DNA from 4 places in the Mixta calida genome. Region 3 is predicted to be linked to each of the others. Evidence: predicted binding sites of a transcription regulator. Region 3 holds the regulator's gene; each other region holds the start of a gene.

Region 1 (4,211 bases), 1.9 Mb from region 3:
AGAATAAACTGAATAGCGTTAGAGAAAGGAAACCTGGATCAAAAATAATAAACCCCCGGCACGCTTAGAAAAACATGCCAGGGGTTAATAAACAGAATTAGCAAGCAAACTAATTATTAGCTGCCTGACGGACGACCGCCGCCGTGGCTGTTCTGCCCACCTTTTTTACCTGCTTCGGATGCTTTTTCGCGGTCGTTTTTAAAGTTACCGCCACTGTTCTGGCCGCCTTTTTTACCGGCTTCAGAAGCTTTTTCACGGTCTTCAGCGAAATTACCAGGATTGCCACGATGTTGTTCAGCCATCTATTCCTCCTCGTTATTCCAAAATAATATCCTTATCCAGTACGCTTGTAATGGAGAAGAATATTTGCGACTTCGGGTATAAATTTAGTCGACGGACAGGAGAAAGCAAATTGCTAACGCAGCGGCAATAAGCTTTTGATATGACAGCAAACATCATGAAATAACAGGTTTTTTGAAAGATTTAATTACAATCAGACGTAAAAAACCAATAAAACCGCCACCGGTAAATAAGCGAAGCGGCAAATGCGTTTTTTTGCCAGTATGGCTATTCAGGACGTATGCGGAAGACACAATAGCGGCAGCGCTTTACCGTGAAAGTAAAAAGCTATTGCCGACATTTCTGGCGGAATTCGCCTGGCGTCATGCCGTAGTGGCGAACGAAGGTTTTGTGGAAGGTGTCATGTGAAGAAAAACCGTGCTGTACCGCAACGTATTCGATAGTGACGTTATCTTCCACCAGCATTCGCGCTGAAGCGACCAGACGCTTTTCCCGGCAAAAAGCGGCCAGCGTTTTGCCGGTTACCGCATGAAAATAGCGCTGTAAATACCATTTGGAGTAGCCGGTTTTTTCCGCGCAATCGTCCACCGTAATACGCCGATGCGGATTGCTTTCAATCCAGCGCATCAGCTCACGGATAACGCCATAGGTAAAGACTTTTTCACTTGCTGCGCTTACGTTCATGTTAACTCCCTTTGCGATACGCCCATCACCGGTTGCAGCTCCAGCCGGATGATATGAAGCAGGTTGTTGCGCAGCACATCTTCCCGATCGTTAAGCACGCCGTGCATATCCAGCGCATCCTGTCCCAGCGTCAGGCCGATCAGCCGCCATGCCGTGGCTGACGGCGTATCGTGACAGCGCAGCAGGTTTTGCTGGATGCCGCGCGTAATCGCGTCGCTGACGGTGTTGTGCCAAAGATTAAGCGCGTAGACGAAGATGTCATGCAGCGCTTTATCCTGCTGGGAAACGACGGAGACTTCGCGCCACAGTTCCGTTTCATGCTGTGCTTTATCCGGCTCGTATAGCAGCGCCAGCACCGCGTCAATACCGCTCAACGCTTCGCTGGCGGCCTGATGCACAGCCACGGTTTCATTAACAATGACAAGAAAAGCTTCGCATTTTAGCTGGTTGAGCGAGGCGAAATGGCGGTTGATATGCCCAATGGCCGCGCCGCTCTCTTTGGCGATTTTGCGGGCGGTAACGGCGGTATAACCTTCTTTCCTGATTAACTTTTTTGCGGCGGCAATCAGAAGATCCGCGCGTGCGTCCGCTTTTAAATAGCCCATCCTTTTGCCTCGCCTGATTTAACCGGCCCACATTCTGCCTTTTTTTGAACATCCGTTCAATATTATTCTGAACAGATGTTCAAAACTTTCCGTCAAGCGGCTGATAAGCATTATGTCGAGTTGTAATCTGAAACTATCTGCTGCTCTTGATGACAGTCAAAACCGAAGTTGTAGCTAATCGTTTGCGCAGCATGCGAAACCGATTGCCTATCGTTCTAAACCATCTTTGTGACGTTAATTTTACCCTTTGTGTCATTGTTCGTGATCTGAGTCACAAAATGATTGAATCGAAATGAAACAAACTTTGACAAACGTGAGCAATATCTATTTTCTATCGGCAGGATAGAGGCACCCTATGCGGGCTGCCCCGGCGTACCTGTACGCCTCCCCCGGAGCGGCATACAACAATACCTTCCCGTCCAGCAGTGGACACTGATTCGCGGCCCTTCTCTGGCTCAGCAGAGAGGCCTTTAAGCATGTGGTAAACCATGAAAAATAAAATGTTGGTGGCTGGCGCGCTGTTGGCTGCGTCATATAGCATCTCTTCTCAGGCGGAAACTGGCGCGCCTACCTATGTGTCAGACTGGTGGCATCAGAGCGTTAACGTGGTGGGAAGCAACCACACCCGTTTCGGGCCGCACCTGAACAACGATGTTTATCTGGAATATGAAGCCTTCGCCCATAAAGACTGGTTCGATTTCTACGGCTACGTGGATATTCCGAACTTCTTCGGCGCGGCGAACAGCTATCAGCAGGGTATCTGGGACAACGGCTCGCCGCTGTTTATGGAGATTGAACCGCGCTTTTCTATCGACAAGCTGACCGGCACCGACCTGAGTTTCGGCCCGTTTAAAGAGTGGTACTTCGCCAACAACTATGTCTATGACATGGGCCGCGACCATAACAACCGCCAGAACACCTGGTATATGGGCCTGGGCACCGATATCGATACCCACACCAAAATGTCGCTGGCGCTGAACATTTATGCCAAATACCAGTGGGAAAACTACGGCGCGGCGAACGAAAACAGCTGGGACGGCTATCGCTTCAAGGTAAAATATTTCCTGCCGTTGACTACCTTGTGGGGCGGCAACCTGAGCTATATCGGCTTCACCAACTTTGACTGGGGTTCCGATCTGGCGGATAAAACGCCAGGTTCTTTCCGTTCCAGCAACTCTATCGCCTCCAGCCATATCCTGGCGCTGGGCTACGATCACTGGCACTACTCGGTGGTGGCGCGTTATTTCCATAACGGCGGCCAGTGGGCCGACGGCGCCAACCTGAACTTCGGCGACGGCCCGTTTGAAGTGAAATCTACCGGCTGGGGTTACTATCTGGTAGTGGGTTATAATTTCTGACGTATTTTCTGGCGGGGCGGAAATAATGCCCCGTTTTCCTTCCTGAATGAATTGGCTTATTAACGATTCCCTTTCCATTAAAGCGTTACTTTTTACTATTATTTATCCTTATATTTATTCCGACAGGCTTACGGTAAAGCGATAATCACGATTTACTTTCATTCCGTCTGTCTTATGAGGGAAATCACAAATTCAATAAATAACCGGCGCTGGCTATTTATTTTTTTAACAGCCGTGCTAGCGTAGCAGCTCAAAGGATTGCTACTGTATTTACAGGCAAAACCTGCGTTTCTGAACAAGCACGGCGACAGTGATTCTCGCTGCGTGGTCATTCAGTTACGCAGGTTTTTTTTTGCCTCATGAATGGCATAAAAGTTTGCTCTTTTTTTATTGCCGTTTTTCTTATTGCTAACTGTGCAGCAGAGGAATTATTCATTATAAGGAGGATGACAAGCCGGCCAAATAATTCACGAGTTCTGTTTATGTTTAACAAGACCTTCCTGGCGTAATTATTCTGCGGCTGATGACTGTTATTTACAGGAAAAAAACCGCGGTCCTGATTAATTGCGCCAGCGGAATGCACTCTTTTAATGCTTTTAGGGACGCGGTGCTTTTTATCCCTCTCGCCTGCCGCTTACTACGCGTCGGCGATAAAAACATAAGGAATATCACATGAAAAAATGGCTTGTTACGCTAACTCTGCTTCTGGCGTGTGGCTCAGCATGGAGTATCGAAAAACCGGTTAATGCGGGTGCGAAACAGGATAAGCCTGTTACGCTCTGGTTTGTACGTCATGGTAAAACGCTGCTGAACACGCTGGATCGCGTTCAGGGTTGGGCCGACTCCCCATTAACCGACGAGGGAAAACAGGTGGCGCGCTATCTTGGCGCAGGATTAAAGTCTGTCCCCTTTGGGGGTTTTTATACCAGCGATGCCGGACGTCAGCGTGAAACCATGCAGATTATTTTGCAGCAGACAGGAAGAGAAGCGGTTCGTCCAACTGAATTAACCGGCCTGCGTGAAGTTTTCTTCGGTAGCTTTGAGGGTAGCTTTAATAAAGAGATGGCCGCCGCCGCTGCCGCTCAACTGGGCCTGCCGAATGCACAGGCGCTGTTTGCCGGAATGAAAGCAGGCACGTTGTCCGTTGAGCGCAGTATCAACGCGATAGCTGCCGCCGATCCCGCCGGGCAGGCAGAAAACTATCAGCAGGTGAAGGCGCGTACCCAGGCTGCGCTGCGGACAATCATCGATAATGCGTTGCGCG
Region 2 (4,211 bases), 1.7 Mb from region 3:
TACGCTGAGCTGGCTGGCGCAGCAGGGCGAACCCTATCAGGTGGTGTTTATCGATCCGCCGTTTCGCAAAGGTCTGCTGGAACAGACGCTGCAACTGCTGGAAATCAACGGCTGGCTGGCCGATGAAGCGCTGATCTACGTTGAAAGCGAAATAGAAAATGGCGCGCCGCCGGTGCCGGTTAACTGGTTTTTACATCGGGAAAAAGTGGCGGGACAGGTCGCTTACCGCTTATACCGCCGCGAAGGCGTAAAACAGGAGCAGGATGATGTGGCTTAATCTGGGTCGGTTGTTGATGGTCTGCGTCTGGGCCTTTTTGCTGCTGAATATCGTGCAGCCTTTTCCTAAGCCGCTGACATATTTTGTTAATGTCGCGCTGATTTTTATGGTGATTATGCACGGTCTGCAGCTGGTACTGCTGCGCGCCACGCAGCCGAAAGACAGCGCGAAGCTGAGCCGTCTGACGCAGGTTAAGATCTTCTTTTTCGGCGTGTTCGAGCTACTTGCCTGGCAGAAAAAGCACTATCCGAAGCAGTAACGTTCTACGGCTTCTCAGGCGTAAAAGAGATAAAGCGGCTACCCTGCACCTTAAGCTCGCCTTTTACGCCTTTATCCATCTGATGATAATCCTTAGCCGTCACCGTCAGCCTGATGTCGCCCGCGCCGTTAAGCGGGTGAAACCAGGCCTCGTAGCGCATTTCTTCGCCCGCAATCACTTCCCGCTGACGTGAACGCCGATCCGGGGCGGGAAACTCACGTTTGGTTTTCACCTCTACCTGTAGCGATCGCACCGGCGCCGCATCGTTCGCTGCGTTTTCACGCCGCTGCTTAATAAACTGACGTGAGGCCAGTACGGCGATAATCGCCAGCACGATAATAAAAATCAGCGGGGGTTTGCTCATCTTCGTATTCTGCTTCCTGTGGCGGGTTGTCGCGTCAGGCAGACAACCGGAGCCCTCTCATTGTCACATTGCATCCCGCTAACCTAAACTGATTGCAGGATGTTGTTAATAAAACGGCGGCTGCGTCGGCGCTGCGTTTCAGGGCTGATGCCGCTGTCGCCCCTTTCAGAAAAGGACAACGTAATGATTTGGTCATTTCTTGCCGTACTTTTTTCCGGCTGGCTCTATGTAGATGCTTCCTACCGCGGCCCACAGTGGCAGCGCTGGGTGTTTAAGCCGGTTACGCTGCTGTTGCTGCTCGCCTGGGCCTGGCAAGCGCCCACGCGCAATCCCGGCGACTACCTGATTTTGCTCGGTCTGCTGGCGACGATGGCGGGCGACGCGCTGACGCTGCTTCCGCGTCAGCGTATGATGTATGCCATTGGCGCTTTTTTCCTTGCGCATCTGCTCTACACCATTAATTTCGCCAGCCATATGACCATGAGCTTCTTCTGGCCGATCCCGTTGACCATGCTGATTATCGGCATTGTCTGGATAGCGATTATCTGGTCGCGGCTGGAAGATCTGCGCTGGCCAATCTGCACTTTTATCGGCATGACGCTGGTGATGAACTGGCTGGCCGCCGAACTCTATTATTTCCGTCCTAACGACTACAGCTTCTCGCTGGTGGCCGGCGCCACGCTGCTGACGCTGGCGAATCTGGTCTGGTTTATCAGCCATTACCGCAAGCGTTTTACGGCGGATAACGCCATCGTCGCCGCCTGCTACTTCGCCGGGCACTTTATGATCGCCCGCTCGCTCTGGCTTTATTGACGCTTAAGAGAGGCCCTTGCGCACCAGATAGCGATAGGGCTTCTCATCGGTGGATTGCGCCACCAGCGTATGTTCCATAAAACGGCAAAAGCCGGGAATATCGCGCGTGGTGGCGGGATCGTCGGCGATGATCAGCAGGGTCTCGCCCTCCTCCATATGGCGCACCGCTTTGCGCACCATCATTACCGGTTCCGGGCAGCGCAGGCCCAGCGCGTCCAGGGTTTGATCGGGGTTTGCGAATGGATCACTCATTATCGTCTCGTCACTGAATTCTGTTGCGCTCTATTCTACGCCCGGCGGCCTGTTGCGCAAGCCGCCGAAAGCAGGTTAACGTTTGCGTGAAAACTAACCGTTGCAAAGCCGAAACAACGCGGTAAGATGCGCCGCGGCTGGCGATGTTGCCTGCCGCTGACAGACGGCGTTCCGTCGCCGCTCAGCTTGCGCAAGATGCGTCAGGCTAAACGCGAACAGACAGCAGAACGCTGAGTAAACACTGGGTTCCCTCACCCCAACGTAAAAAAGGTACATTATGATCTCCTTTACGCCGCGCCAGCGGAAGCATGCGCTTATCTGGCTATCCCTGTTTCATGTGCTGGTGATTACCTCCAGTAATTATCTGGTCCAGCTGCCTGTTTCCCTGTTTGGTTTCCATACCACCTGGGGCGCCTTCAGCTTTCCGTTTATCTTCCTGGCTACCGATCTGACCGTGCGGATTTTTGGCGCGCCGCTGGCCCGTCGAATTATCCTTGCGGTGATGGTGCCTGCGCTCTTTATCTCCTACGTGGTCTCTTCGCTGTTCTATAACGGCGCATGGCAGGGACTGAACGCGCTGGAGCAGGTTAACCTGTTTGTCGCCCGCATCGCCTGCGCCAGCTTTATGGCCTACGCGCTGGGCCAGATTCTGGACGTGCATGTCTTTAACCGGCTGCGTCAGTTGCCGCAGTGGTGGGCGGCGCCCGCGTCGGCGATGTTTTTAGGCAATATCAGCGACACGCTCGCCTTCTTCTTCATCGCTTTTTATAAAAGCCCGGACGCTTTTATGGCGCAGAATTGGGTAGAAATCGCGCTGGTCGATTACAGCTTCAAGGTGCTTATCTGCATGGTGTTTTTCCTGCCTGCCTACGGCGTGCTGCTCAATGCCGCGTTAAAACGCCTGGCGGCAATGTCAGGACAAACCCGCTACAATTTCGGCTAAGCGGCAATAGCGATACTTTGTCAGCGCGTCTAAGATCCTGTGACACTCGGTTGGTTGCTTTTACGCGCTGATTCAGTTTGTATGAGTACTGTATTGCCAGGCTAATCAATAAAAGGGAACCTGATGCGTCAACTTACAAAATATCTTGGAATAGGTTTACTGGTAGTAGGTCTGGCCGCCTGCGATCAGCAGTCGGATAAAGCCGCAGCGGACGATAACGGCGCCAGCGCCAGCACATCAACGCAGACGGTGTCGTTAATGGATGGCAAACTCAGCTTCAACTTGCCGGCGGGCATGTCTGATAAGAGCGGCAAGCTGGGCACGCAGGCGAACAACATGCACGTTTACGCCGATGAAAGCGGCCAGCGCGCCATTATCGTGATTGATGGCGATGCCACCAACGAAGGTCTGGACGTGCTGGCGAAGCGTCTGGAGCAGCAGCAGCGCAACCGCGATCCGCAGCTGCAGGTAGTGGCCAATAAAGCGATTACGCTCAAGGGCGAACCGGCGCAGCAGCTGGATACGGTGATCTCCGCCAATCAGCAGACAGCCTGGTCTTCTGTCGTGCTGGCGAAAGCGGACGGTAAATTGCTGACGCTGCAAATCACCCTGCCTGCCGATAATCAGCAACAGGCGCAGACGGCAGCGGAAAATGTGATTAACACCATCACGCTGAAATAAACGCCTCGCTTACGCGCATAAAAAACGCCGCCAGAGATGGCGGCGTTTTGTCGTTTAAGGCTTATAAGTTCCCGTTTTCAGCGCAAAATGCCGTCAGATGCCTGCGGTTTCGCGAATATACTTACGCGCCTTCACCGCATATTCAAAGGGGTTAGCCAGCGCCGGATCCTGCTCCGCCTCTACCACCATCCAGCCGCGATATCCCGCGTCGTCGAGAATTTTAAACACCGGTTTGAAATCAATCACGCCGTCGCCCGGCACGGTGAAAGTGCCGCGTTTTACTCCGTCCAGGAAGGAGAGTTTCTGGTTACGCACCGCGCTGACCACCTCATCGCGCACATCCTTCAGATGAATATGGTTGATGCGCGGCAGATGCTTCTCCAGCACCGACAGCATCGCCTGCTCGCTGTTCTCGGAGTAGTAAATATGGCCGGTATCATAGAGCAGATAAACGTCATCGTTGGTCAGTGCCATAAAGTGGTCAATCTCGGCAGGTGTCTGGATGCCGGTGCCCATATGGTGATGCAGACAGACCTGCATTCCCTTGTCCGCCGCAATTTTCGCCAGCTCGTTATAGCCCTCGGCGGTTAAGCGCCACTCTTCTTCCGTAAATACCGGTTTT
Region 3 (4,211 bases):
AAAAGAAAGGCAAAACGGCAACCGTCGCGGTATCCCCAGCGTTAACCACGAAAAAAGGCCGCTCACCGGTTAAAACGGCAAAAGAGAACAGCGCAAAGAAAAAAAGTATGGCCAGGACGGCGAAGGCGCGCTATGGCCATCAGCGCGGCGATAAAAAGCAGACCAAGGCCCGTGGCCCGCTCGAAATGAGTAAGGCGCACCGCGAGCGTTATCAGAAAGCGCGTGAAACGGCGATGAACAAGCTGATGGGTCAGCTGGGCAAACCTTACCTGTGGGGCGGCACCTCGCCTCACACCGGCTTCGACTGCAGCGGTCTGGTCTGGTACGCCTATAAGGATGTGGTGAAATTTAAAATTCCCCGCACCGCCAATGAGATGTATCACTTGCGTGACGCCGCGCCGGTCAACCGTCAGTCGCTGGAAAAAGGCGATCTGGTCTTTTTCCGCATTAATAACCGCGGCGCCGCCGATCACGTTGGCGTTTATCTTGGCAACGGTCGTTTTATTCAGTCGCCGCGCACCGGTAAAGATATTCAAATCAGCCAGCTCAGCGATGATTACTGGGAGCGCCATTATGTCGGCGCGCGTCGCGTAATGACGCCAAAAACCATCCGCTAAGCGCGTTGCGCAACAAAAAAGCCTGTCTTGCGACAGGCTTTTTTTATACGCATCATCCGATCAATGCATGACAGCGGTTAAGCTGAAAGCGATGATCATCAGCAATGCTGCGACAGTGGTGCTTAACGACAGCTTTAAATCGGTGCTCACCCGGCCTCTCCTTTAACCACACAAACAATAACGGTATAGATTTTCCCATACTCACCGGTAAAAATCTCGTTTTCTTTGCGTCAGCTTGATAGAATCCCCGCCTTGCGTTGCGCAACACCGGCAAACCGTCGCTGTTGGCCCTTTTTTAAAGACGTCCCGCCTGCCAGACGTATCTCAGCCAGCACAATGACAATGGATAAGCACGCTGAAGCAGGCCGCGAGGACGCAAACGTTTAACATTAGCCTTATCAAACCCTTATGATAAGCGCAGGAGTATCTTTTTAATGGCAACAATCAAAGATGTCGCGAAGCGTGCCGGCGTGTCTACGACGACGGTGTCACACGTCATCAATAAAACCCGCTTTGTCGCGGAAGAGACGCGCGAGGCGGTGTGGGCGGCCATCAAAGAACTACACTATTCGCCCAGCGCGGTCGCGCGCAGCCTGAAGGTGAACCACACCAAGTCGATCGGCCTGCTGGCGACCTCCAGCGAAGCGCCCTATTTTGCGGAAATCATCGAAGCGGTGGAAACGCGCTGCTTCGCCCGCGGCTATACCCTGATTCTGGGCAACGCCCATAACGATCTGCAAAAGCAGCAGGCATATCTGTCGATGATGGCGCAAAAGCGCGTCGACGGTCTGCTGGTAATGTGTTCTGAATATCCTGAAGCGCTGCTGAAGATGCTTGAGGAGAACCGCAATATCCCGATGGTGGTGATGGACTGGGGCGAGTCGCGCGGCGACTTTACCGATACCGTGCTGGATAACGCTTTTGAAGGCGGCTACATCGCAGGCCGCTATCTGATTGAACGCGGCCATCGCGATATCGGCGTGATTCCCGGACAGATGGAGCGCAACACCGGCGGCGGCCGTCTTGCCGGCTTTATGAAGGCGCTGAACGAGGCGAATATACCGGTGCGCGAAGAGTGGATCGTGCAGGGCGATTTCGAGCCGGAGTCGGGCTACCGCGCCATGCAGCAGATCCTGGCGCAGAAGCAACGCCCTACCGCCGTCTTCTGCGGCGGCGACATTATGGCGATGGGCGCTATTTGTGCGGCGGATGAGATGGGCCTGCGCGTGCCGCAGGATATTTCGGTGATCGGTTATGATAACGTGCGCAACGCGCGCTATTTTACGCCAGCGCTGACAACCGTTCATCAGCCGAAAGAGCAACTAGGCGAAACCGCCTTCGATATGCTGCTGGATCGCATTATCAATAAGCGCGAAGAATCGCAAACGATTGAGGTGCATCCGACGCTTATTGAACGCCGCTCGGTGGCTGACGGCCCGTTCCGCGACTATCGTCGTTAATGCTTTACGTCATCGCGGCTTATCCCTGCCGCGACCTTTGCCTTGCCGCTCAGGATAATGCGCTATCCTGAGTGCTCTCTTCCTCACGCAGCCACTCCCGATTCAGCGTCTCCGTATCGCCCAGATAATCCAGCAGCCAGCTCAGCGCCGGCGAACCGCTCTGTTCCGACCAGCTGACGCAGCAGTGGCTGTCGGGAAAAGGCACCGGCAGCGGCAACTCCGTCAGTTCCTGCGTCGCCAGCAGCGGCGCGGCGAAATGGCCGGGCACCATGCCAACGCAGAGACCGGCGCGCAGGCAGTCGAAAGCGCTCTCCCAGTCAGGCACCACCAGCCGTCGCTGATTATCCAGTGTCCAGGTGGTGCGGCGCGGCAGCGCGCGCGAGGTATCCTCCAGCACCAGTGAAGGCCAGGGACGGATATCATCATCCTGCAGGCCGCCGGTCGCTGCGGCCAGCGGATGGCTGGCGTTAACCACGCAGCGCCAGTTGAGCGCGCCCATATCACGGAAGGCGAAGCGGCCGCCGACGGGGATAGCCTGCGTCGCGCCGATTGCCACATCGACACGCCCGTCCGCCAGCGCGTCCCAGACGCCGTTAAACACCTCCGGGGTGATTAACAGTTCCATATCGGGAAAATGGCGATAAAAATCGAGCACCAGCTGACGCGTGCGCTGCGGTTTTACAATGCGATCGACGGCGATGCTCAGCTGGCCGCGCCAGCCGTTCGCCACCTGCTGACACTGCCGACGCGTGGCGAGCATTTTTTTGATAACAGCGCGGCCTTCACGAATAAAAAGCTCGCCCGCCTCGGTTAATACCACATCGCGATGACGACGTTCAAACAGCGGCACCGCCAGCCAGGACTCCAGCTGGCGCACGGTATAGCTGATGGCGGAAGGCACGCGATGCAGCTCCGCGGCGGCAGCGGAAAAGCTGCCGGTGCGGGCGACGGCGTCGACCACTTCAAGGGCATGTTCTGACCACATTTTTTGCCTGCAAAAATTTTGAAATCAACCGGCAAATTTTAGCGTTTCACATTCAGAAAAACATCCTTTACCCTCGCGCCGTCTGTTCACCTGCTAATTAATGAGAAAGAGATGTCTGGTTCAAAAGGATTTATGCTTTATCTGGCGCTGCTCAGTACGCTGGGTTTTCTCGCCACTGATATGTATCTGCCGGCGTTCACCGCCATGCAGGAAAGCTTCCACACCTCCGCAGGCGTCATCAGCGCCAGCCTGACGGTATTTCTTGGCGGCTTCGCCTGCGCGCAGCTGATATGGGGCCCCCTTTCCGACCGCTTCGGCCGTAAGCCGGTCCTGCTGTTCGGCCTGGCGCTGTTTGCCCTCGGCTGTGCGGGCATGCTGTGGGCGAATGAGACCTGGCAGATGTTGACCTTGCGCTTTATCCAGGCGGTGGGCGTCTGTTCCGCCACGGTAAGCTGGCAGGCGCTGGTGGTCGATCGCTATCGCGGCGCGCAGGCTAACCGCGTGTTCGCCACCATTATGCCGCTGGTCGCGCTTTCTCCGGCGCTGGCGCCGTTGCTGGGCGCCTGGGTGCTGAGCCACTTTTCATGGCGGGCTATTTTCCTGACGCTGCTGCTGGTGACCCTGCCACTACTGTTCGCTACAGCCAGGCTGAAAAAAGCGCCGGCGGCGGCCGCGCACGATTCGCGTCCGCGCGCCGGCTTTTTCACCATGCTGACCTCGCGCGTCTACGGCGGCAACGTACTGATCTATGCCGCCTGCTCCGCCAGCTTTTTCGCCTGGCTGACCGGCTCACCCTTTATCCTGCACGATCTCGGTTTAAGTCCGGCGGATATTGGCCTGAGCTATATGCCGCAAACCGTCGCTTTTCTGGCGGGCGGATTCGGCTGTCGCACCGCGTTGCAGCGTCGCAGCGGCAGGACGCTGTTGCCTGCGCTGCTGATCTTCTATGCAATCAGCGTCGTGTCGCTGTTTATGGTGGCGATGAGCGGAAAAGCGACGCTGTGGGGCCTGCTGGCGCCGTTCTGCGGCATGGCGCTGGCCAACGGCGCCATTTACCCTATTGTGGTGGCGAACGCGCTGCTGCCGTTCCCGCAGGATACCGGCAAGGCCGCCGCGCTGCAGAACTGCCTGCAACTGGGCCTCTGCTTT
Region 4 (4,211 bases), 1.2 Mb from region 3:
TGGAACAGGGCGTGCTGGCGGACGAATGCGCCGCGATGCTCAGTGACTTTTTTCGTATGCGCCGCGAACAGAAGCGGGCGCAGCGTCAGGCGCAGCGTGCCGCAGAGCAGGGGGCGACGCCGGGCAGCGCCGCTTAATTCATGGCGATGTCGGGCGCGACCGCCGGATAACCTTCCCCTAACGTGGCCTCCAGCGTTTTACGCTGGGCCAGTTTTTTCTCCTGCTCCTGTAAATAACCGACCAGGCTGAGCTGATACTTGCGGATATTTTCCACATAGTTATAGGCTTCCTGGCCGCGCGCGTAGCCGTAGGTGGTCTGGCTGTAATAGCGTTTCTGGCTCAGCATCGGCAGGCGCAGCTTTACATCCGCCCAGCTGTCGGGGTTGGCGCCCTGTTTTTGCGTTAGCTTGCGCGCGTCCAGCATATGGGCGTAGCCCATGTTATAGGCCGCCAGCGCAAACCAGATGCGTTCATCTTCCGGTACCGACTCCGGTACCTTTTCCATCATGCGCTGCAAATATTCACTGCCGCCGCGGATGCTCTGCTCCGGGTCGAGACGATCCGCCACCTGCAAACTGTCTGCCGTGTTGCGCGTCAGCATCATCAGCCCGCGTACGCCGGTCGGGGAGGTCGCCTGAGGATTCCAGTGCGATTCCTGATAGGAGATGGCCGCCAGCAGGCGCCAGTCGATCTGCGCGGCGTAACGCTCGAACAGCGGGCGGATATCGGGCAGGATATCGTCGATAGCGCGCAGGAAAGTGCGCGTATCGACATAGTCGAAGGCGCCGACGTGACCGAGATATTTCTCCTCCAGCCGCGCCATCGCGCCTTCCTCTTCCATCTGACTGAAAAAGTCGAGTATCGCCGCGTTCAGGCTGTCGTCCTCTTCACGCTGCATATACCAGGTGACCGGCTCCTCATCGGTAATGTCGAACGCCACCGCCAGCTGCGGGTGAATGCGCTGCAACAGGCCGATGGTGACTGAATCGCCGATGGTGTAATCCAGCTCGCCGTTGGCGACCGCTTCCAGCAGCGCTTTCGGTCCCTGATCGGTCGAGATCGCCCAGTCCAGATCGGGATACTGATTCTCTTTGATATTACGCAGCGTCGACATATAGGCTGAACCAGAGGCAACCGTCAGTCGGCCTTTCAGATTGCCCAGGTTTTTTGGCCGCGGCGTGCCGATGCGGTAAACCAGCTGCTGCGAAACGGAATAGTAGCTGGGGCCGGTGCGGAAGCGCGCCAGCCGTTCACTATTGTAAATCAGCCCGGCAGCCAGCAGATCGGCTTTGCCGTCGTCGAGATCGTCAAACAGGTCGTTCAGGTTCTGATGAACATTGACCTGCAGTTTGACGCCCAAATAATCGGCGAAGCGCTTCGCCAGCTCATAATCCATTCCGGCCGGGGCATTGTTGCTGGTGTAGTAAGTTAGCGGAGAATTAATGGTGCTGATTCGCAGCACCCCCCGCGATTTTATCTGCGCGATCTTGTCTTGCGCGCTGCCGTGCCAGGGAATGGTCGGCCAGAGCGCTACCGCCAGCAGGACGGTAATCAACCCGATCAGCAGATAATTAATTTTCAAATATTTCAAATATTTATCTCTCGGTGGCTCTCAGGCCTCTGTCTCTTCGGGCAGCGTTTGTTATCTATTAAATCCCAGAGCGTGGGGCATTTTGCGCAACAAAGCGGCGCAGAGCAACTGCAATAGCAGGATATGCGCAATTTTCAGGCTAATTCCAGGCGCGGAAAAATCCACGCAAACGGTTTCGTTAGGCGGGCCGTTTCTCTATAATATCGCCCGTTTTCCCTGTTGCGCCCAAAGAAGCGTCCTCCGGCGCTCTGACGAGAGATCTTAATGATGGAAATTCTGCGTGGTTCGCCCGCCCTGTCGGCATTTCGTGTAAACAAACTGCTGACCCGTTTTCAGGACGCTCACCTGCCGGTGAGTGATATTTACGCCGAGTATGTCCATTTTGCCGATGTCAGCGCACCGCTGAACGCAGAAGAAAAATCCCGCCTGCAACGCCTGCTGAAATATGGTCCTTCTCTCGCCGAACATGCGCCGCAAGGGCGTCTGCTGCTGGTAACGCCGCGTCCGGGCACCATCTCTCCCTGGTCCTCTAAAGCGACCGATATCGCGCACAACTGCGATCTGCCGCAGGTGCGTCGTCTGGAGCGTGGCCTGGCGTTTTACGTACAGGCGCCGCAGCTAACGGAAGCGCAGTGGACGCAGCTCGCCGCGCTGCTGCACGATCGCATGATGGAAACCGTGTATGACGATCTGGCCGATGCGGAAAAGCTGTTCGTTCAGCAGCAGCCACAGCCGCTGCAAAGCGTGGATATCCTGACGCAGGGGCGCGCGGCGCTGGAGCAGGCTAACCAGAAACTGGGCCTGGCGCTGGCCGACGACGAGATTGATTACCTGCTGGCCGCGTTTGAAAAACTGGGGCGCAACCCGAACGATATCGAGCTTTATATGTTCGCTCAGGCGAACTCCGAACACTGCCGCCATAAAATCTTCAACGCGGACTGGGTGATCGACGGCGTAGCTCAGCCGAAATCCCTGTTCAAAATGATCAAAAACACCTTCGCGCAGACGCCGGATTATGTCCTGTCGGCCTATAAAGACAACGCGGCGGTGATGGAAGGCTCCGAGGTCGGTCGCTTTTATGCCGACGCGCAGCGCGGCGTTTACGATTTCCATCAGGAACCGACCCATATCCTGATGAAAGTGGAAACCCATAACCACCCAACGGCGATCTCGCCGTGGCCTGGCGCGGCGACCGGATCCGGCGGCGAAATCCGCGATGAGGGCGCCACCGGCCGCGGCGCGAAGCCAAAAGCCGGTCTGGTGGGCTTCTCCGTTTCCAACCTGCGTATTCCCGGCTTCGAGCAGCCGTGGGAAGAGGATTTTGGCAAGCCCGATCGCATCGTCAGCGCGCTGGACATCATGACGGAAGGCCCGTTGGGCGGCGCGGCGTTTAACAACGAATTTGGCCGTCCGGCGCTGAACGGCTATTTCCGCACCTATGAAGAGCGGGTCGACAGCCACAACGGCAGCGAACTGCGCGGCTACCATAAGCCGATCATGCTGGCGGGCGGTATCGGCAATATCCGCGCCGATCACGTTCAGAAAGGCGAAATCAGCGTTGGCGCGAAACTGATCGTGTTGGGCGGCCCGGCAATGAATATCGGTCTGGGCGGCGGCGCGGCTTCTTCTATGACGTCAGGCCAGTCCGACGCCGATCTCGATTTCGCTTCGGTACAGCGCGACAACCCGGAAATGGAACGCCGCTGTCAGGAAGTGATCGACCGTTGCTGGCAGCTGGGCGAGCAGAACCCGATTCTGTTTATCCACGATGTGGGCGCGGGCGGCCTGTCGAACGCCATGCCGGAGCTGGTGAGCGACGGCGGCCGCGGCGGGCGTTTCAACCTGCGCGACATCCTCAACGATGAGCCGGGCATGAGCCCGCTGGAAGTTTGGTGCAACGAATCGCAGGAGCGCTATGTGCTGGCGGTGGCGCCGGACAAGCTGGCGCTGTTTGATCAACTTTGCCAGCGCGAGCGCGCCCCCTATGCGGTGATTGGCGAAGCGACGGAAGAACAGCACCTGACGCTCTCCGACAGCCACTTCGATAACCAGCCGATCGATATGCCGCTGGACGTGCTGCTGGGCAAAACGCCGAAGATGACGCGCGATGTGCGTCGTCAGCAGGCGCAGAACGAAGCCCTGGCGCGCGACGGCATGACGCTGGAAGAGGCGGTGAAGCGCGTGCTCCATCTGCCGACCGTAGCGGAAAAAACCTTCCTGATCACCATCGGCGACCGCAGCGTAACCGGCATGGTGGCGCGCGATCAGATGGTTGGCCCGTGGCAGGTGCCGGTAGCCAACTGCGCGGTGACGACCGCCAGCCTCGACAGCTACCACGGCGAAGCCTTTTCAATGGGCGAGCGCGCGCCGGTCGCGCTGCTCGATTTCGCCGCCTCGGCGCGTCTGGCGGTCGGCGAGGCGCTGACTAATCTGGCGGCGACCGATATTGGCGCGCTGAAGCGCGTCAAGCTCTCCGCTAACTGGATGGCCGCCGCCGGTCACCCTGGCGAAGACGCCGGCCTTTATGAGGCGGTAAAAGCGGTGGGCGAGGAACTTTGTCCGGCGCTGGGTTTGACCATTCCGGTGGGCAAAGACTCCATGTCGATGAAAACCCGCTGGC

The links. The regulator PurR, encoded in region 3, represses purine synthesis genes. The targets are predictions, from matches to a motif close to CANGCAAACGTTTGCNTG.
Region 1: C2E16_RS18835 (nucleoside-specific channel-forming protein Tsx) is a predicted target of PurR. The motif match lies at 1,782-1,799, and genes of this name have one in related genera.
Region 2: tusA (sulfurtransferase TusA) is a predicted target of PurR. The motif match lies at 2,037-2,054, and genes of this name have one in related genera.
Region 4: purL (phosphoribosylformylglycinamidine synthase) is a predicted target of PurR. The motif match lies at 1,754-1,771, and genes of this name have one in related genera.

The regions. Positions count from the first base shown of each region.
Region 1 is NZ_CP026378.1:3,949,147-3,953,357, forward strand. It holds gene C2E16_RS18820 (con-10 family general stress protein) at 117-302, opposite strand; gene C2E16_RS18825 (helix-turn-helix domain-containing protein) at 628-984, opposite strand; gene C2E16_RS18830 (TetR family transcriptional regulator) at 981-1,589, opposite strand; gene C2E16_RS18835 (nucleoside-specific channel-forming protein Tsx) at 2,078-2,947, shown strand; gene C2E16_RS18840 (histidine phosphatase family protein) at 3,620-4,211, shown strand, end outside.
Region 2 is NZ_CP026378.1:351,457-355,667, reverse strand. It holds gene rsmD (16S rRNA (guanine(966)-N(2))-methyltransferase) at 1-277, shown strand, start outside; gene C2E16_RS01580 (DUF1145 family protein) at 267-536, shown strand; gene C2E16_RS01575 (DUF2500 domain-containing protein) at 541-900, opposite strand; gene C2E16_RS01570 (lysoplasmalogenase) at 1,084-1,713, shown strand; gene tusA (sulfurtransferase TusA) at 1,717-1,965, opposite strand; gene C2E16_RS01555 (7-cyano-7-deazaguanine/7-aminomethyl-7-deazaguanine transporter) at 2,243-2,908, shown strand; gene C2E16_RS01550 (DcrB family lipoprotein) at 3,032-3,589, shown strand; gene iolE (myo-inosose-2 dehydratase) at 3,683-4,211, opposite strand, start outside.
Region 3 is NZ_CP026378.1:2,098,324-2,102,534, reverse strand. It holds gene C2E16_RS09960 (C40 family peptidase) at 1-617, shown strand, start outside; gene cydH (cytochrome bd-I oxidase subunit CydH) at 678-767, opposite strand; gene purR (HTH-type transcriptional repressor PurR) at 1,052-2,077, shown strand; gene punR (DNA-binding transcriptional activator PunR) at 2,127-3,062, opposite strand; gene punC (purine nucleoside transporter PunC) at 3,174-4,211, shown strand, end outside.
Region 4 is NZ_CP026378.1:3,324,829-3,329,039, reverse strand. It holds gene tadA (tRNA adenosine(34) deaminase TadA) at 1-137, shown strand, start outside; gene mltF (membrane-bound lytic murein transglycosylase MltF) at 134-1,591, opposite strand; gene purL (phosphoribosylformylglycinamidine synthase) at 1,856-4,211, shown strand, end outside.